Regions from separate parts of the Brevibacterium renqingii genome, predicted to be linked through region 1. Evidence: predicted binding sites of a transcription regulator. Region 1 holds the regulator's gene; the other holds the start of a gene.
What was found. The regulator HrcA, encoded in region 1, represses chaperone genes, less so after heat shock. The targets are predictions, from matches to a motif close to TTNGCACTCGNNNNNNNCGAGTGCNAA.
Positions count from the first base shown of each region.

Region 1 (8,677 bases):
GCTGCGGCTGCTTTCCCAGGGGACGGAGCAGCGATCAGGTGGAGTCGAGCAGTGCCTCTCAGACGAAGTCGAGCACCGCCTCGACGGGGAAATGATCGGACGGGTACCTGCCGTGCGCGCTGAACGTGTTGATCGTCGTCGCCACCGTGGCCAGACCAGCGGTGGTGAGGATCCAGTCGATGCGGGGCTCTCCCTGCTTCGGCCCGTTGTAGCGGTGGAAGGTGCCGATGTCCTCGCCCGGGACTTCGGCGGCGGTGTCGGTGAGGCCGAGTTCGGTGCAGAAGAAGTCGTAGACGGGTGAGCCCGTGGCGACATTGAAGTCGCCGGTGACGACGGAGGGGTGGGCCGCCTCGGCGATGGTGTCGCCCATGATCCTGCCCGATTCCATGCGAGCACGTTCGGATCTGTGGTCGAGGTGCGTGTTGAGCACACGCAGACGTCGATCACTGATGCGGTCGCGGACGTCGACGGTCGTGAGTGTGCGCGCATGTGACACGCCCCAGGATTCCGAGGCCACCGTCTCGGGCTGTTCGGAGAGCCAGCTGATGTCGACGGCATCGACGTCGAAGCGCGCAGAATCCAGGATCACGGCCGTGAATTCGCCGGAATTGCCTCCGGAGTGACCTTCGCCGAGCCAGATGTACTCCTCGGGCAGCATTTCGATGAGCGTCTCGAGCTGATCGAGCTCTCCCTCCTGCGTGCCGATGATGTGCGGATGGGATGCGCGGATGAGTTCGGCCGCGATCGGCAGCCGTTCGGCCACCGGATGTCCGTCTCTGGCCGGATAGCGGAGATTGAAGCTCATGATCGCGAATTCGCTCATGTCTCCATCTTCGCCGATCGCGTGCCGGGTGCGAAGCGATCGACGCGGATTCCAGGTCCGCATGCAAGTCATGGAAGAATGGGAGCTCTGGTCTGTCAGGAGATCTGATCTGTCAAAGGAAGGGCGTTCATGTCACCTCAGGTGAATAAGGAAGCTTTCAAGCGGATTTCACCGTCCGCCACCTCACCCGAGCTGATCCGCAATTTCTGCATCATCGCTCATATCGACCATGGCAAGTCGACCCTGGCCGACCGGATGCTCCAGATGACAGGTGCCGTCGAGAAGCGCGATATGCGCGCCCAGTACCTCGACCGGATGGACATCGAGCGCGAGCGCGGCATCACGATCAAATCCCAGGCGGTGCGCATGCCCTGGGAATACGAGGACACGCCGTATGCGCTCAACATGATCGACACCCCCGGGCACGTCGACTTCAGCTACGAGGTCTCACGCTCCCTGGCCGCCTGTGAGGGCGCGCTGCTGCTCGTCGACTCGGCGCAGGGCATCGAGGCGCAGACTCTGGCGAATCTGTACCTGGCCATGGAGAACGATCTCGCGATCATCCCTGTGCTCAACAAGATCGACCTGCCGGCCGCGCAGCCGGAGAAGTACGCCGAAGAGCTGGCGAACCTCATCGGCTGCGAGCCCGAGGACTGCCTGCTCGTATCGGGCAAGACCGGGGAAGGCGTCGAGGAGGTCCTCGACCGCATCATCTCCGACATCCCGGCCCCCGTTGGCGACGCCGAGGCACCGGCCCGGGCGATGATCTTCGACTCCGTCTACGACACCTACCGCGGCGTGGTCACCTACGTCCGCCTCGTCGACGGCTCGCTCAGACCGCGCGAGAAGATCGAGATGATGTCGACCGGCAGCACCCACGAACTGCTCGAGATCGGCGTCTCCGCCCCGGAACCGCAGGCGACGAAGGGCCTGGGCGTCGGCGAGGTCGGCTACCTCATCACCGGTGTCAAGGATGTGCGGCTGTCGAAGGTCGGCGACACCGTCACCCTCGCATCCTCTCCCGCGGCAGAACCGCTCGAAGGCTACAAGGAGCCCCAGCCGATGGTGTATTCGGGGCTGTTCCCGATCGACGGCTCGGACTACCCGGTCCTGCGGGATGCTCTCGACAAGATCAAACTCAACGACGCCTCCTTGGCCTATGAGCCGGAGACGTCGACGGCGCTGGGCTTCGGCTTCCGGTGCGGCTTCCTCGGCCTGCTCCACCTCGAGGTGCTCCGCGACCGGCTCGAACGCGAATACGACCTCGACCTCATCTCCACCGCGCCGAGCGTCATCTACGACGTGACCATGGAGGACGGGACCGAGACGACGGTGACGAACCCGAGCGAGTACCCCACCGGAAAGATCAAGGAGGTCAGAGAGCCCATGGTCCGGGCGACGATCCTGACGCCCAGCGACTACATCGGTGCGGTGATGGAGCTGTGCCAGACCCGGCGGGGCAGCCTGCAGGGCATGGACTACCTGTCCTCGGACCGCGTCGAGATCCGGTACCGGCTGCCTCTGGCCGAGATCGTCTTCGACTTCTTCGACCAGCTCAAGTCACGGACCAAGGGCTATGCGACCCTCGACTACTCCGATGACGGGGAGGACCCGGCCGATCTCGTCAAGGTCGACATCCTGCTGCACGGCGACCAGGTCGATGCGTTCTCCGCGATCGTCCACCGCGACAACGCCTACTCCTACGGCGTCGCGATGGCCGGCAAGCTGCGCAAGCTCATCCCGCGCCAGCAGTTCGAGGTGCCCGTCCAGGCGGCCATCGGCTCGCGGATCATCGCCCGCGAGACCATCCGCGCCATCCGCAAGGACGTGCTGTCCAAGTGCTACGGCGGTGACATCAGCCGCAAGCGCAAACTGCTCGAGAAGCAGAAGGAGGGCAAGAAGCGGATGAAGATGGTCGGCACCGTGGAAGTCCCGCAGGACGCCTTCATCGCAGCGCTGTCCTCCGATGAGCCGGAGACCAAGGACAGCAAGAAGTAAGTGCCCACACAACCGTCCGGAGAGGTGCCACCGCGCGACGGCTCACTCCCTGCCTCGGCGGGGGTCGGGGCCGCGGATCGCGGGCTGAGCCTCTACGTCCACGTTCCCTACTGCCGGGTCCGCTGCGGCTACTGCGATTTCAACACCTACACCGCCGAGGACCTCGGGCCGGGTGCTTCCCGCGACGACTACCGGGCCAATCTCGCTCGTGAGCTCGACCTGTCCGTGTCCACCCTCGCCGAGGCGGGCGCGGGGGACCGCGAGGTCTCGACGATCTTCTTCGGGGGAGGCACACCGACGCTGCTCGCCGCCGGGGTGCTCGCCGGGGTGATGGACGACATCCGCGCCCGCTTCCGATTGGCCGCCGACGTCGAGGTCACGACCGAGGCGAATCCCGACACCTTGGATCCCGCGTACATCGCCACCTTGGCCGGTGCCGGATTCACCCGCATCTCGATGGGCATGCAATCGGCTGTTCCGCATGTGCTCGCGACCCTCGACCGAACCCACGATCCGGAGAAGATCCCCGAGGTGGCCCGGTGGGTGAAGGAAGCAGGACTCGATCTGAGCCTCGATCTCATCTACGGCACACCGGGGGAGTCGATCGAGGACTGGCGCCGTTCGCTCGACGTCGCGCTGTCCAACGAAGTCGATCACATCTCGGCCTATTCGCTCATCATCGAACCCGGGACGAAGATGGGGGCGATGGTTCGCCGCGGCCGGCTGCCGATGCCCGATGAGGACGACCTGGCCGACAAGTATGAGATCGCCGATGCCGCGATGACCGCCGCCGGTCTGCACTGGTACGAGGTGAGCAACTGGTCGACCGGTCCGGAGACCAGGTGCCTGCACAATATGGCCTATTGGCAGGGCGCCGATTGGTGGGGCTACGGCCCCGGTGCGCACTCCCACGTCGGGGGAGTGCGGTTCTGGAACGCCAAGCACCCGCGGGCATGGAGTGACCGGCTTCTCGCCGGGCAGTCGCCGTCGATCGGCCGTGAGATCCTCGATGAGCAGACGCGGGAGATCGAAAGGATCATGCTGGCCGCCCGCATCGATTCCGAGCTGCGCCTGGATTCCCTCGGTGCAGGCAGTGAGCAGGCGATCAGAACCTTCGTCAGGCAGGGGCTGCTCGACCCCGACGGTGCAGCAGACGGCTGGTTCAGGCCGACCCTGCACGGACGCCTGCTCGCCGACCACATGGTGCGCATCCTCACCGAATACGTCTGAGTCCATCGCCTCCGGTGAAAAGCGACCGCCCCGACCCTCGCCCGAGGATCGGGGCGGTCGCACATCGGTGCGGACGGTCGGAACGTCCGGTCTACCTGATCCAGTTCGGAGTCAGCGGGATTCGGTAGCCCTCACCGCGATTCGCCGCCATGCAGGCGATGACCTCGATGACGATCATGTAGATCGAGAGGACGGGAAGCAGCAGCAGGATGAGGAATCCGATGCCGACGATCGTGAGAATTCCCCCGACGAGGCCGATGGCGAATCCCGCGATGACGCCGATGATCAGCAGATTGAGTGACTGCGCGGTGTGATGGCGCAAGAACGGCGACCTGTCCTTGTTGATGATGAAGAGGATGAGAGTGACGATCCATCCGAGCCCGACGACATAGGTGGCGGCATGGGCCAGATGGGACCACATCGCCGTCGAGCGCTCCGTCTGGTCGGCGTTCCAGAATCCGACCGAGTGCGGGCCGTAGGCGGCATCGGGCAGTGCAGCGCCGATGGGGACACCGGCCGCGGGGGAGTGGGCGGAAGCGGCGCCCGGGTGACCGTAGCCGCCATACGGCTGCTGCTGAGACCCGTACGGCTGCTGAGGATTGTCCGACATGAGAGACCCTTTCTGAGTTTCGATCACACCACAGTCACCCAGCTGGCTGGTCGAATCGCGTCCTGCGAATGCACCGTCCCGGGCGACGGGTATGTGTGACGAGCAAGCCTACTTCACGAAGTCGAAGACGAGCGGAAACCTGTATCCCTCGCCTCGGTTGGCCGCGACGGCGGCGATGACGTAGAGAACGGCATAGACGATCGGAACGATCACGGCGCCGTAGACGATGAAGATGCCCAGCCCGAACGTCACCAAGGCCAGGATGAAACCGAGGATCCCGAGCACGAACGCCGCAGCAGAGCTGATGATCGCGTTCGTGATCATGGCGTTGAGGCCCTGTCGCGAATGCTCGCGCACGAACGGGGATTCGTCCTTCTTGACGAGGAACATGACGAGCGGCATGAACCCGAAGATCAAAGTGCCGAGGTGAGCCCACATCGCCGCTGACCGTTCCTGCTCGCCGACCCTCCAGAACCGGTCGGAACCCGGTCCATAGGCGGCCTCGGGCAGCATCTGCGAATCGAACAGTGCGGGATTGCCGACCGGCGGAGGACCGACGCAGCCGGGCTGTCCGTAACCGGGCTGGGGGTGCCCGTGGCCCGGGCGCCCATAACCGGGCTGCGCAGAGCCATAGCTGCGCGGCCCGGACCGGCCGGTGCCCGGCTGCGAAGTGTACGGCTGCTGGGGTCCCGACGCCTGGGAGTAGTTCGGCGGCATGGGGCGGCCGTTGTTCGGCTGCTGGGGGTCGAACGACATGATGATCCTTTCACTGCCTCTGTCGTTTCACCCTAGCCCAGCCCTCGGTCGCGGGGCATGGCGAGCTGAGCGAATGCTGTGCCGATTCTGCAACATGCGGCTTCTGAGAAGGCTTCGCCGCCGCCGAGCGAACAGCGGAGTCAGCCGACCGTGACGAAGTCGATGAGCTCCTCGACACGACCGGACAGGGCCGGTTCGACATCGGCGATGGTCGACACCTTCCCGAGGATGCGCGCCCAGCCGCGGGCGACATCGCGGTGATCGGCGTGCGGCCACCCGATCCGACTCAGGATCCCGGTCTTCCAATCCTCACCGCGGGGAACGACCGGCCACTGATCGATGCCGACGACGTGCGGTTTGACCGCCTGCCAGATGTCGACATAGGGATGTCCGATGATGTGGACGACGTCGCGATAGCGGGGATCGGCCCGGACCGCCTCGGCGATCTTCGACTCCTTCGTCCCCTTCACGAGATGATCGGCCAGCACGCCCACACGATGGTCCTTGTCGGGTCCGAACGCTGCGAGCTTGTCGGCGACGTCGTCGAGTCCGCCGAGGGGTTCGACGACGACTCCTTCGATGCGCAGATCGTCGCCCCAGATCTTCTCGACCAGCTCGGCGTCGTGCTTGCCCTCGACCCAGATGCGAGACCCGCGCGCCACACGTGCTCGGGCTCCTTCGACGACTCGCGAACCCGAGGCCGTGCGACTCGGGGCGGTCGGCTTCTTCTTCGCCGGCAGGCGGAGATCGACCGGCTGCCCCTCGAGCAGGAACCCCGGTCCCAGCGGGAATGCCCGGACCTTGCCCTGCCGATCCTCGAGCTCGACGATGATGCCGGCCGTGGTCTTCTTGGCCCCGATGACGGCTCCGACATACCCGCTCATCGCGTCTTCGAGCACCATCCCGAGCCCGAGCTCGACCGGGCGTGACTTCTTCGGACGGTGTGAGGACGGGGAGCTGCCGGAGAGGACGTCGGATCCATAGCGATCGAAAGCATTCACAGGCACCCACCATAATGGCCCGCCACGTTGGAAGTGCGGTGACCCTCCGGCGGGGATGAGAAAGCGCGCAACCTCACCCGTGAAATGAAATCACCTGCGAAGAGGCGTAGAATTGGCACTCAGTGCTAATGAGTGCCAAGCGTGTGGGGAGGTCAGCGATGAACGACGGCAGACGGGCGCAGGTCCTGCGCGCCATCGTCGAGGACTTCGTCGCGACGAACGAACCCGTCGGCTCGAAGGCCATCGTCCAACGACACACGCTCGGGGTCTCACCCGCGACGATCCGCAACGATATGGCCCACCTCGAACAGGAGGGGTACATCGCCCAGCCGCACACCTCGGCCGGACGGATTCCGACTGATCTCGGCTACCGGATGTTCGTCGATCGCATCGATGAGTTCAAACCGCTCACCCAGGCCGAGCGCAGGGCGATCTTCCAGCTCATCGACGGCGACGTCGAACTCGACGAGATGCTCGACCGCACGGTGCGGGTGCTCTCCGGACTGACGCACCAAGTGGCGCTGATCCAGTATCCGACGGTGTCATTGGCACGGATCAAGCACATCGAGATCGTCGGCCTCGGACCGAGCCGGGTCCTCGTGGTCCTCATCACCGATGCGGGGCAGGTCGAACAGAAGACCGTCACACTGGGTCAGCTGCTCGACGACGAGGGAGTGCGCGGCATCCGCGATCGGATCAATGCCGAGTTCGCCGGGAAGAAGCTCTCCCATGTCATGGGCAAGGCCGCCGGAGCCGGGCACACCCCGGTCGCCGCCGAGTCGGTCTCCGCCGAGGCCGAAGATCGGGACGAGCTCGGACTGGAGAAGATCAGAGCCGCGGTCATCGATCTCGTCGCCGCGACCCGCGAGGAGCGCATCATCATGGCCGGCACCGCCAATCTCGCCCGCTCCGGGCATGAGTTCGGCGAGCAGATGGCGCCGATCCTCGAAGCCTTCGAAGAGCAGGTGGTGCTGCTCAAGCTGCTGACGTCGATGGCTGAGGACCAAGAGGAGATCAGCGTGCGCATCGGTCGTGAGAATACTCACGAATCGTTCAGTTCGACATCCGTCGTGGCCGCCGAATATGGTCATGACGCAGGTTCCTCGGCCCGCCTGGCGGTACTGGGACCGACGAGAATGGACTATCCGACGACGATCTCGGCCGTCAGAGCCGTCGCGAAGTACGTGTCCTCACTGCTCGACAGGGGATGAGGAGCCGCCGCACCGGTCAGGGCAGCCGGCGGCCGACCACCACGAATATGAAGAACACACACCATCAGGGAGAGAGAAGTTTCTGTGGCCGATCACTATGAAACACTCGGAGTGTCCAAGGACGCTTCTGCGGCTGAGATCAAGTCGTCGTACCGGAAATTGGCACGCAAGTACCACCCGGACGTCAACCCCGGCCACGAAGACGAGTTCAAGGCCATCTCATTGGCCTACGATGTGCTCTCCGACCCGGAGAAGCGCCGCAACTACGACATGGGCGGGGGAGAGAACGGACAGGGCTTCCCGGCCGGAGGCGGCTTCGGCGGTTTCGGAGACATCTTCGAAACCTTCTTCGGCGGCGGAGGCGGTCAGGCCGGCGGCCCGATCCCACGCACCCAGCGCGGCAAGGACGCCCTCGTCGGCGTCAGCATCGATCTCAAGACCGCGGCCTTCGGCGGGAACGTCGATCTCGATGTGACCACCGCGGTCGTCTGCGACACCTGCTCGGGAGCCGGTACGCAGGAGGGAACCTCTGTCGAGACCTGCAGCCTGTGCCACGGTGCCGGCAGCGTCCAGCGCATGACCCGCACTCTGCTGGGACAGATGGTCACGAACCAGACCTGCAATGCCTGCCACGGCTTCGGAACCGTCATCCCCAACCCGTGCCTCAACTGCCAGGGCGACGGCCGCGTGCGCAAGCAGCGGACGATGAAGATCCGCATCCCCGCCGGCGTCTCCGACGGCACCCGCATCCAGCTGAGCAGTCAGGGCGAGGTCGGACCGGGCGGCGGACCGGCCGGAGACCTCTTCGTCGAAGTCATGGTCACCCGCCACGAGGTGTTCCAGCGCGACGGAGACAATCTGCGCGCCTCGGTCTCCGTGCCGATGACCGCCGCTACCCTGGGCGCGACCATCCCGTTCGACACCTTCGACGGCACCCAGGACCTCAGCATCGCCGCCGGCACCCAGTCGGGCACGGTCGTCAAGCTCGCCGGGCTCGGCGCCACCCGCCTGCGTTCGGAGACTCGCGGCGACCTGCTCATCACCGTCG
Region 1 covers NZ_JADBHG010000003.1:190,384-199,060, forward strand. Annotated here, with positions in the region: gene IIE29_RS08265 (endonuclease/exonuclease/phosphatase family protein) at 59-823, opposite strand; gene lepA (translation elongation factor 4) at 953-2,821, shown strand; gene hemW (radical SAM family heme chaperone HemW) at 2,822-4,051, shown strand; gene IIE29_RS08280 (DUF4870 domain-containing protein) at 4,143-4,661, opposite strand; gene IIE29_RS08285 (DUF4870 domain-containing protein) at 4,770-5,417, opposite strand; gene IIE29_RS08290 (DUF3097 domain-containing protein) at 5,558-6,424, opposite strand; gene hrcA (heat-inducible transcriptional repressor HrcA) at 6,577-7,629, shown strand; gene dnaJ (molecular chaperone DnaJ) at 7,714-8,677, shown strand, end outside.

Region 2 (8,677 bases), on a different contig from region 1:
CTGCACCTCGAAACGTGAGCGAGAATACGGCACTGCAGGGCCCGCCTCGGCGGGTGAATGTCACGACCGCAACACTGCCGAAAACACGGGGAACTCCTGGTCAGGTGGCCACTCAGGAAACTCACACCGTTACATTTCCGTGATGTTTTGCGAACCGTGTAACGAATCGGTTACAGTGAACGGGTCGATAAATTCTGCTCAGGGATATTTTTGTGATTGATTTTCTCAAGAACCGCAAGGTTCAGATCGCTGCACAGGCGGTAGTGATCACCGGACTCGTGGGTGGCACGGGGGCCGTGGTGACCATGAATAAGCCTGTGACCTTGGACGTCAATGGACAGAGCGAGGAGGTCCGGACCTTCGGTGGAACCGTCGGGGACATCCTCGACAGCCACGACATCGATCTCGGCAAGCGTGACAAGGTCAAGCCCGGCGTCGACACGAAGGTCGACCGGGACATGACGATCACCGTCAACACCGCGAAGGAGGTCTCGCTCTCCGTCGACGGCAAGGAGACCGACGAGTGGACCAACGCGAACACCGTGGGCCAGGCGCTGGCCGACCTCGGGGTTGATGCGAAGGGCGCCGACCTCAACACGAAGGCCAACCAGCGGCTGAAGGAAAAGGGCAACGACATCGATGTGACCACATCGAAGGACCTCACCGTCGTCGCTGATGGCAAGGACCACAAGGTCTCGTCCGCCGTGGGCACCGCGAAGGAAGCGCTCAAGGAGACCGGCATCGAGCTCAAGAAGGACGACTTCCTGTCCGTCCCGATGTCCGCCAACGTCTCCGATGGTCAGGTGCTGACCGTCAACCGCGTCGAGAAGAAGACCGTCAAGGACAAGCAGGCCATCGAGGCCAAGGTCGAGACCAAGAAGTCCTCCTCGCTCTACGAGGGTGAGACCAAGGTCGAGTCCGAAGGCAAGGACGGCGAGAAGCAGGTCGTCTACAAGGTCAAGACCATCAACGGCGAAGAGGTGAAGAAGGAGAAGAAGGACGAGAAGGTCCTCTCCGAGCCCAAGGCGAAGGTGGTCATCCAGGGTACGAAGAAGAAGGAGGAGGCTCCGGCCGACACCGGTGGCTCCGACTCGGGCGATTCGGGTGACTCCGGTGACGCCGGTGATTCCGGCGGCTCTGATTCCGGTGACTCGAGCACCGGCGGCGACTCCGGTTCGGGCGGCGGCTCCATGAGCACCGCAGAGATCAAGGCGATGCTGGGCGGACCCGGATCCAAGTGGTATTCGGTCGTCGAGTGCGAGTCGAACTTCGACCCGAAGGCCTCGAACGGCACCCACTTCGGTCTGTTCCAGTTCCTGCCTTCGACCTGGCACAACATGGGCGGCAGCGGCAATCCCTCGGATGCCAGCCCGCAGGAGCAGTTCCAGCGTGCGAAGAAGCTGCAGGCTCAGGAAGGCTGGGGACAGTGGACCTGCGCCTGATCGCCGACCAGTCCTGACCGCAATCGACACATGAGCTGAGCCGGTCAGTGAGAAGCGCCGGTCCCGGGAGAGATCCCGGGGCCGGCGCTTCTCTGCGTCCAGGCATCGGCTCCGTCGGGCGGAGTCCGCGGGTGCCGACAGCCGCCGATCTGAGCTTTCGCCCAGAGCATGACGAATTGCTGGCACTCAAGTTGACCGAGTGCTAAGAGCGTTCTAAAGTCGAATTAGCACTGACGCTCAATGAGTGCCAGTTTCACAGGACGGTCGAATCGCTCGGCACCCGCGACGACGAGAGGTTCATGGCAGCAGCCGCCGTCTGACTCAACGAAGAATGAACCCAGCGAAGGGAGAGGGCCCGATATGTCGGTCTCCATCAAGCCACTCGAAGATCGGATTGTCATCCGTCAGGTCGAAGCAGAGCAGACTACCGCCAGTGGTCTGGTCATTCCCGAAACCGCCAAGGAAAAGCCTCAGGAAGGCGAAGTTGTCGCAGTGGGCCCCGGCCGTGTCGCTGACAACGGAAACCGCGTGCCGGTCGACGTCGCCATCGGCGACAAGGTCATCTACTCCAAGTACGGAGGCACCGAAGTCAAGTACGCAGGCGAAGAGTTCCTCGTGCTCTCGGCTCGCGACGTGCTCGCCGTCATCGGCTGAATCCTCTGAACAACTACTTCACTGATAGGAGGACGAATGCCTAAGACTCTGGAATTCGACGACGAAGCTCGTCGCGCACTCGAAAAGGGTGTCAATACACTGGCCGACACCGTCAAGGTGACGCTGGGACCCAAGGGCCGCAATGTCGTGCTCGACAAGAAGTGGGGCGCCCCCACGATCACGAACGATGGCGTGACCATCGCCCGTGAGGTCGAGGTCGACGACGCGTACGAGAACCTCGGCGTCCAGCTGGCCAAGGAAGTCGCCACCAAGACCAACGATATCGCCGGTGACGGAACCACCACCGCGACGGTTCTCGCTCAGGCCTTCGTCAACGAAGGACTGCGCAACGTCGCCGCAGGTGCCGCTCCCGGTGCCCTCAAGCGCGGAATCGAAACCGCCGTCGAGGCCGTGTCCGAGCAGCTCGGAACCATCGCCCGCGATGTCGCCGACTCCTCGGAGATCGCGCACGTCGCCGGTCTGTCCGCTCATTCCGAAGAGATCGGCAAGCTCATCGCCGATGCCTTCGACAAGGTGGGCAAGGACGGCGTCATCACGATCGACGAGTCCCAGGCCGCATCGGTCGAGCTCGAGATCACCGAGGGAATGCAGTTCGACAAGGGCTTCCTCTCACCGCACTTCGTGACCGATGCCGACCGTCAGGAGGCTGTGCTCTCCGACGCTCTCATCCTCATCAACCAGGGCAAGATCTCCAACATCCAGGAGCTCCTGCCCGTCCTCGAGAAGGTGCAGCAGGCCGGCAAGCCGCTGTTCATCGTCGCCGAGGACATCGAGGGCGAGGCTCTGTCGACTCTGGTCGTCAACAAGCTGCGCGGCATCATCAACGTCGCCGCCGTCAAGGCGCCCGGCTTCGGTGACCGCCGCAAGGCCATCCTCGAGGACCTCGCCGTCCTCACCGGTGGCCAGGTCGTCACCCCGGACATGGGCATGAAGCTCGACCAGGTCACCCTGGAGGAGCTCGGCAACGCCCGCACCATCACCGTCACCAAGGACAACACCACCATCATCGATGGTGCTGGCTCCGACGATGCTGTTGCCGGTCGTGTCGCCCAGATCCGCGCCGAGGTCGAGAACACCGACTCCGACTGGGACCGCGAGAAGCTGCAGGAGCGCTTGGCCAAGCTCTCCGGCGGTGTCGCCGTCATCAAGGTCGGCGCCGCCACCGAGGTGGAGCTCAAGGAGCGCAAGCACCGCGTCGAAGACGCCGTGTCCGCAACTCGTGCCGCCATCGAAGAGGGCATCGTCGCCGGTGGCGGGTCGGCTCTGATCCACGCCGCCAAGGTGCTGGCCGGAGACGACCTGAACCTGACCGGCGATGCGGCCACCGGTGCTGACATCGTCCGGCGCGGAGTCGTCCAGCCGCTGCGCTGGATCGCCGAGAACGCCGGCCGCGACGGCTACGTCGTCGTGTCGAAGGTCGAGGACCTCGAGTCCGGCCAGGGCTACAACGCCGCGACCGGTGAATACGGCGACCTCATCGGCGCCGGAATCATCGACCCCGTCAAGGTCACCCGCTCGGCGCTGCGCAACGCCGCTTCGATCGCCGCCCTGGTTCTCACCACCGAGACCCTGGTCGTCGAGAAGAAGGACGAGGAGGACGAGGACTGAGCACTCCGCTCGGCCTGAGTCGCCTCTGAGAGACACACCAGTGGCCCGGAACGGCTTGTTCCGGGCCACTGGTGTATTCACACGCACCACGATTCGCCGAGAGCTCGCTCTACGACAGATGGCTCTGGTTCCTCGTCGAGCTGTCTGTCGCAGAGCGAACTCTCGACGGATGCCCTCGGCACGGAATCTCGCGCCGTGCAGGCTGCTCACAACTACTGGCCAGTCAGTTCTCATGTTCCTGACTGCGGATCCTCGTTAGTCTGGACAAGACCGATTGCAGCAACCGTTGAGGACCCATGACGACCGTCTCGCCGATGCCCATCGCCCGACTTCGCAACGTCTCGAAGATCTTCGACCCCGACGGGGCGGCAGTGACCGCTCTCAACCGTGTCACTCTCGACATCGCCCCGGCCCGGCTCACCGCCGTGATGGGGCCCTCGGGTTCGGGCAAGTCCACCCTCATGCACATCCTCGCCGGACTCGACCGTCCCACCTCGGGCACAGTCCATCTCGGCGAGAAGGAGATCACGGGTCTGCGCGAGGAGGAGCTCTCGGCCCTGCGCAGGCGGAGGATCGGATTCGTCTTCCAGGCGTTCAACCTCGTGCCCACGCTCACGGTCAAGGAGAACATCCGGCTGCCGTTCGAACTCGACGACCGGCGACCCAATGCCGAGGAGCGGGCCTGGATCTCGACCATCGTCTCCCGGTTGGGTCTCGAAACGCGCCTGAAACACCGGCCGAGTGAGCTCTCGGGCGGTCAGCAGCAGCGCACCGCGATCGCCCGGGCCCTGGCGACCCGGCCCGACATCCTCTTCGCCGACGAACCGACCGGCAACCTCGATGCCCGATCGGGCCGCGAGGTCATGGCGATCATGTCCGAGGCCGTGCGCGACCTCGGGCAGTCGATCGTCCTGGTCACCCACGATCCGCTCGTCGCCGCCCACGCCGACCGTGTCGTCTTCATCGCCGACGGCACTCCCGTCACCGAGATGAACGAAGCGATCAGCGCCGAGGCGATCGCACAGACGATGCTCGACCTCGACGAGCGCGCCGAGGCGGCAGATGGTGAGCGCGCCGAGGCGGCCGCCACGGCCGCCGGGCTCGTCGCACGCGGCAACGCCGGCCTTCTGCACGACGGCGCCGAGAGCGGGAGTCGCCGATGAATCCGATGCGAGAGATCCTGGCCAATCCGCGCCAGTTCTTCCCCAGCTTCCTGGTCGTCTTCATCGCCGCTCTCTTCGGCACCGCCATCATGCAGGGCATCGCGATACTGACCGCCTGGCTGTCCTCGGCCAAGATCGTCGCGGAGTCGGACACCGCACAGAAGCTGCTGACCACCGTCGGATTCGCTTTCTTCCTCATCGCGCTCTTCGTCTCGGCGATCGTCATCGCCAATACTTTCTCGATCATCATCGCCGGTCGCAGCCGTCAGCTGGCCCTGCTCCGGCTCATCGGCGCCTCGTCGGCACGGCTGCGTCGGGCCGCCTCGGTGGAGGGGCTGCTGATCTCCGTCCCCAGCGCCGTCCTGGCATTCCTCGCCTCGACAGCGCTCGCGTGGGCGACGCTGCACTACCTCGGCGGGCGGATCACCGAGGAGGTCGGACTGTTCGACCCGATGATGGCCGTCCCCGCAGCCGCCACCATCGTCGTGACCTGGCTGTCGGCGTATCTGGGCGCCCAGCGCATCACCGGTATCTCCCCGATCGAGGCCACCTCGCAGGCCGTCGAACGGCGCCCCGAGGATGCGCGCGCCTCGATGGGGGCGCTGACGGCGGCTCTCATCCTGCTGTCGACCGGGCTCACCTTCCTCGTCAGCGCCGTCATCGGGGCCAGTGAGAACCGGTTGAGCATCGTCGGCGTCTTCCTCGTTGCGCTCGGGGCGGCGCTGACCTTCCTCGGCGTCATCGTCGGCAATCCCTGGATCCTGCCGCCGCTGCAGGCGGTCGTCGGATGGCTGCTCGGTCGCACTGCGGTCGCTCGCCTGGCCGCCTCGACGATCGCCCGCCACCCCACGCGCAATGCCCGCACGGTCATCGGCCTCGTCATCGGCATCACCCTCATCGTCATGTTCGCCACGGCCATGACCACCTTCCGCGACCAGCTGCTCGCCTACGCCCGCTCGCTCGGCGAGGAGGGCTGGAACGGCTTCGAGGACGCATTGGCGACGGTCGTCGACAAGACGATGCTCTTCTTCCTCGGCATGATCCTCTTCTCCGTCATCATCGCCGTCATCGGCGTCGCGAATGCCCTCATGCTCTCCGTGCGACAGCGCACTCAGGAGATCGGACTGCTCATGGCCCTCGGCCAGACCCCGAAGCGAGTCCGGCGCATGATCGTCGCCGAAGGCCTGCAGCTGAGTCTGACCGCGTGCCTCGTCGCCGTGCCGCTGGGCGTGGTCTACGGCTGGATCGGGGCGCTGACCCTGCTGTCGCCGCTGACCGGACTCTTCGCCCCGAGCGTCCCCTGGTGGGTCATCGCCGCCGTCGTCGGCGGCACCTTGGTGGCCGTGGTGGCCGCCAGCCGCGAACCCGCCCGTGCGGCGACGTCGATCAGTCCGGTCGAAGCGCTCGAAGCCGTGTGATCGGTCGGCTCACCGACTCGCCGAGGCGGGGCTCAGGATTTCGCGTCCGTGTCCTCACGCTCGGCGACGGCTGCAGCGGCGTGGGAATCGTCGACGCCGGGTTCTCTCCCGGCCGCGTCGAACCGGTCCTCCTCCTCGGCCGCCTGGCGCGCGTAGCGCTTCGCGATGACGGCGCAGACGAGGAGCTGGATGATGTGGAAGATCATCAGCGGCAGAACGTAGACGCCGACATCCTCTGCGGGGAAGAGGAGGAATGCCATCGGCAGGCCGCTGACCTGACTCTTCTTCGAACCGCAGAACAGCAGGACGATGCGGTCGGCGCGATCGAATCTGAAGACCCGCCCAAGGCCGATGAAGAGGCCGAGCACGAGCGCGAGCAGGACCGAGGACAGGGCGATGACCTTGAGCAGATCGACCGGTGGAACGATCGTCCACAGCCCCTGGGTGACGCCGGTGCTGAACGCGGCGTAGACGACGAGCAGGACCGAGCCCTGATCGACGATGGAGACGAGGATGCGGTGCTCGGCAAGCCAGGAGCCGATGTACCGGTGCAGCAGCTGACCTGCGATGAAGGGCACGACCAGCTCGCCGATGATCTCGAGGATCGACTGCGGGGTCACCTCGACGTGGGAGCCCAGCAGTGCGGCGGCGAGCATGGGGGTGAAGACCACTCCGAGGACGTTGGACACGGATGCCGAGCTCACGGCCAGTGCCACATTGCCACGCGCGACCGAGGTGAACGCGATGGAGGACTGGACGGTCGATGGCAGCAGGCAGAGGAACAGGAATCCGGTGGCGATCACCGGGCTGATGACGGCCGTCGGCAGAAGCGTGATGAGCAGACCGATGGCGGGGAAGATCACGAATGTGCCGACGAGGACGAGGAGCTGGAACGGCCACCGCCGGAAGCCCGCGAGCGTCTGAGCCGGAGCGAGCTTCGCACCGTGGAGGAAGAAGAGCAGGCAGATCGCAGCGATGGTCAGGGTGTCGAGGGCCTCGGCGGCGCCATCGCGAACAGGGAACAGCGTCGCCGCCACCGGGATGAGCAGCAGGGCGGCGAGGAACGGATCGATGCGGCGGAAGATACTCATATGACCACCGTCGCATCGAACCGGCATGCTGATATCGTCATTGAGCTGGACACTGTTATCGGATAATTTGATAAGCATGTCAACCGAGCTGAGCCAGCGACATCTGCGGACCTTCATCGCGGTGAGTTCCGAGGAGAGCTTCACCCGCGCTGCGCGGCGGCTCGGCATGAGCCAGTCCGCGGTGAGCAGTCAGATCCGCCAGCTGGAGGCCACGGTGGACATGCCCCTCCTCAGCCGCGACACCCACAGCGTGGAGCTGACTCCGGCGGGGGAGCGCCTGCTCAGCTACGCGCAGCGGATCACCGCCATGATGGACGAAGCGATCCTCAGCGCCCGAGACCTCCCGCAGCGCGAACGGGTCCGCTTCGGCGTCTCCGAGGATTTCGCCTTCACCCACCTGCCCGACTTCCTCGAGCGGCTGCGCAGCGAGCTTCCGAATCTCGAAGTCGTCCTGTCAGTCGAGCTCAGCGCCACGCTGCATAGGCAGCTGCGCGCCGGGGAGCTTGACATCATCCTCGCCATGCGCCCGCCGGCGAGCGTCGACTCCGTGTCGTTCGCCTCCAGTGAGCTCTTCACCGATGCTCTGGCCTGGGTGGCTCGGCCCGGGTTCGGCCTCGAGGAAGAGGAGCCTATCCCGCTCGTGCTCTACCCCCGTCCCAGCGTGACCAGGGAGATCGCCTTGGATGTGCTGGAGCGACATGGTCACCGGTTTGCGACGGCCGCGACATCGACCAGTTTGGCGGGACTCCGGGCGGCAGTGCTCGGCGGCCTGGGCATCATGCCGTTCGCGAAGTCGCTCATTCCGGAGGGGGCGGTCGTCATGGACGAGCCGCGGCTGCCCGGGCTGCCGGACCTGACCTTCGTCGTCGTGACGAGGAACCCGAGCACTCGTGCGGCCGCAGCAGTCGCTTCCGTCCTTCAGCGCCACAGCCCCGAACTGCGCACCCGACGACCGGAAGGGGCCGCCGAGCCGGGCTGAGCGCCGCGAGACGCTCACCCTGCGGCGATGCTCGCCGCGACGCGGCGCCTCACCGGCGGAGCGCCTCGCCGCGAGACGCTCACCCCGCGGCGGGGGTCCCCGCGGCGACCTCGGCGCGCAGCTTGTGTTTGAGCAGCTTGCCCGAGGGGTTGCGCGGCAGATCATCGGTGAGGATGACCTCGCGCGGAAGCTTGTAGCGGGCGAGCTTGTCGGCCAGATAGTCCCGCAGCTCCTCGACATCGAATTCCGAACCGTCGGTGGTCGTGATGAATGCGACGACCTGCTCGCCCCACTCGGGGTC
Region 2 covers NZ_JADBHG010000001.1:497,786-506,462, reverse strand. Annotated here, with positions in the region: gene IIE29_RS16980 (ubiquitin-like domain-containing protein) at 213-1,442, shown strand; gene groES (co-chaperone GroES) at 1,803-2,096, shown strand; gene groL (chaperonin GroEL) at 2,133-3,725, shown strand; gene IIE29_RS02260 (ABC transporter ATP-binding protein) at 4,022-4,888, shown strand; gene IIE29_RS02255 (FtsX-like permease family protein) at 4,885-6,306, shown strand; gene IIE29_RS02250 (bile acid:sodium symporter family protein) at 6,339-7,397, opposite strand; gene IIE29_RS02245 (LysR family transcriptional regulator) at 7,474-8,376, shown strand; gene IIE29_RS02240 (class I adenylate-forming enzyme family protein) at 8,456-8,677, opposite strand, start outside.
Region 2: groES (co-chaperone GroES) is a predicted target of HrcA. The motif match lies at 1,622-1,648, and genes of this name have one in related genera.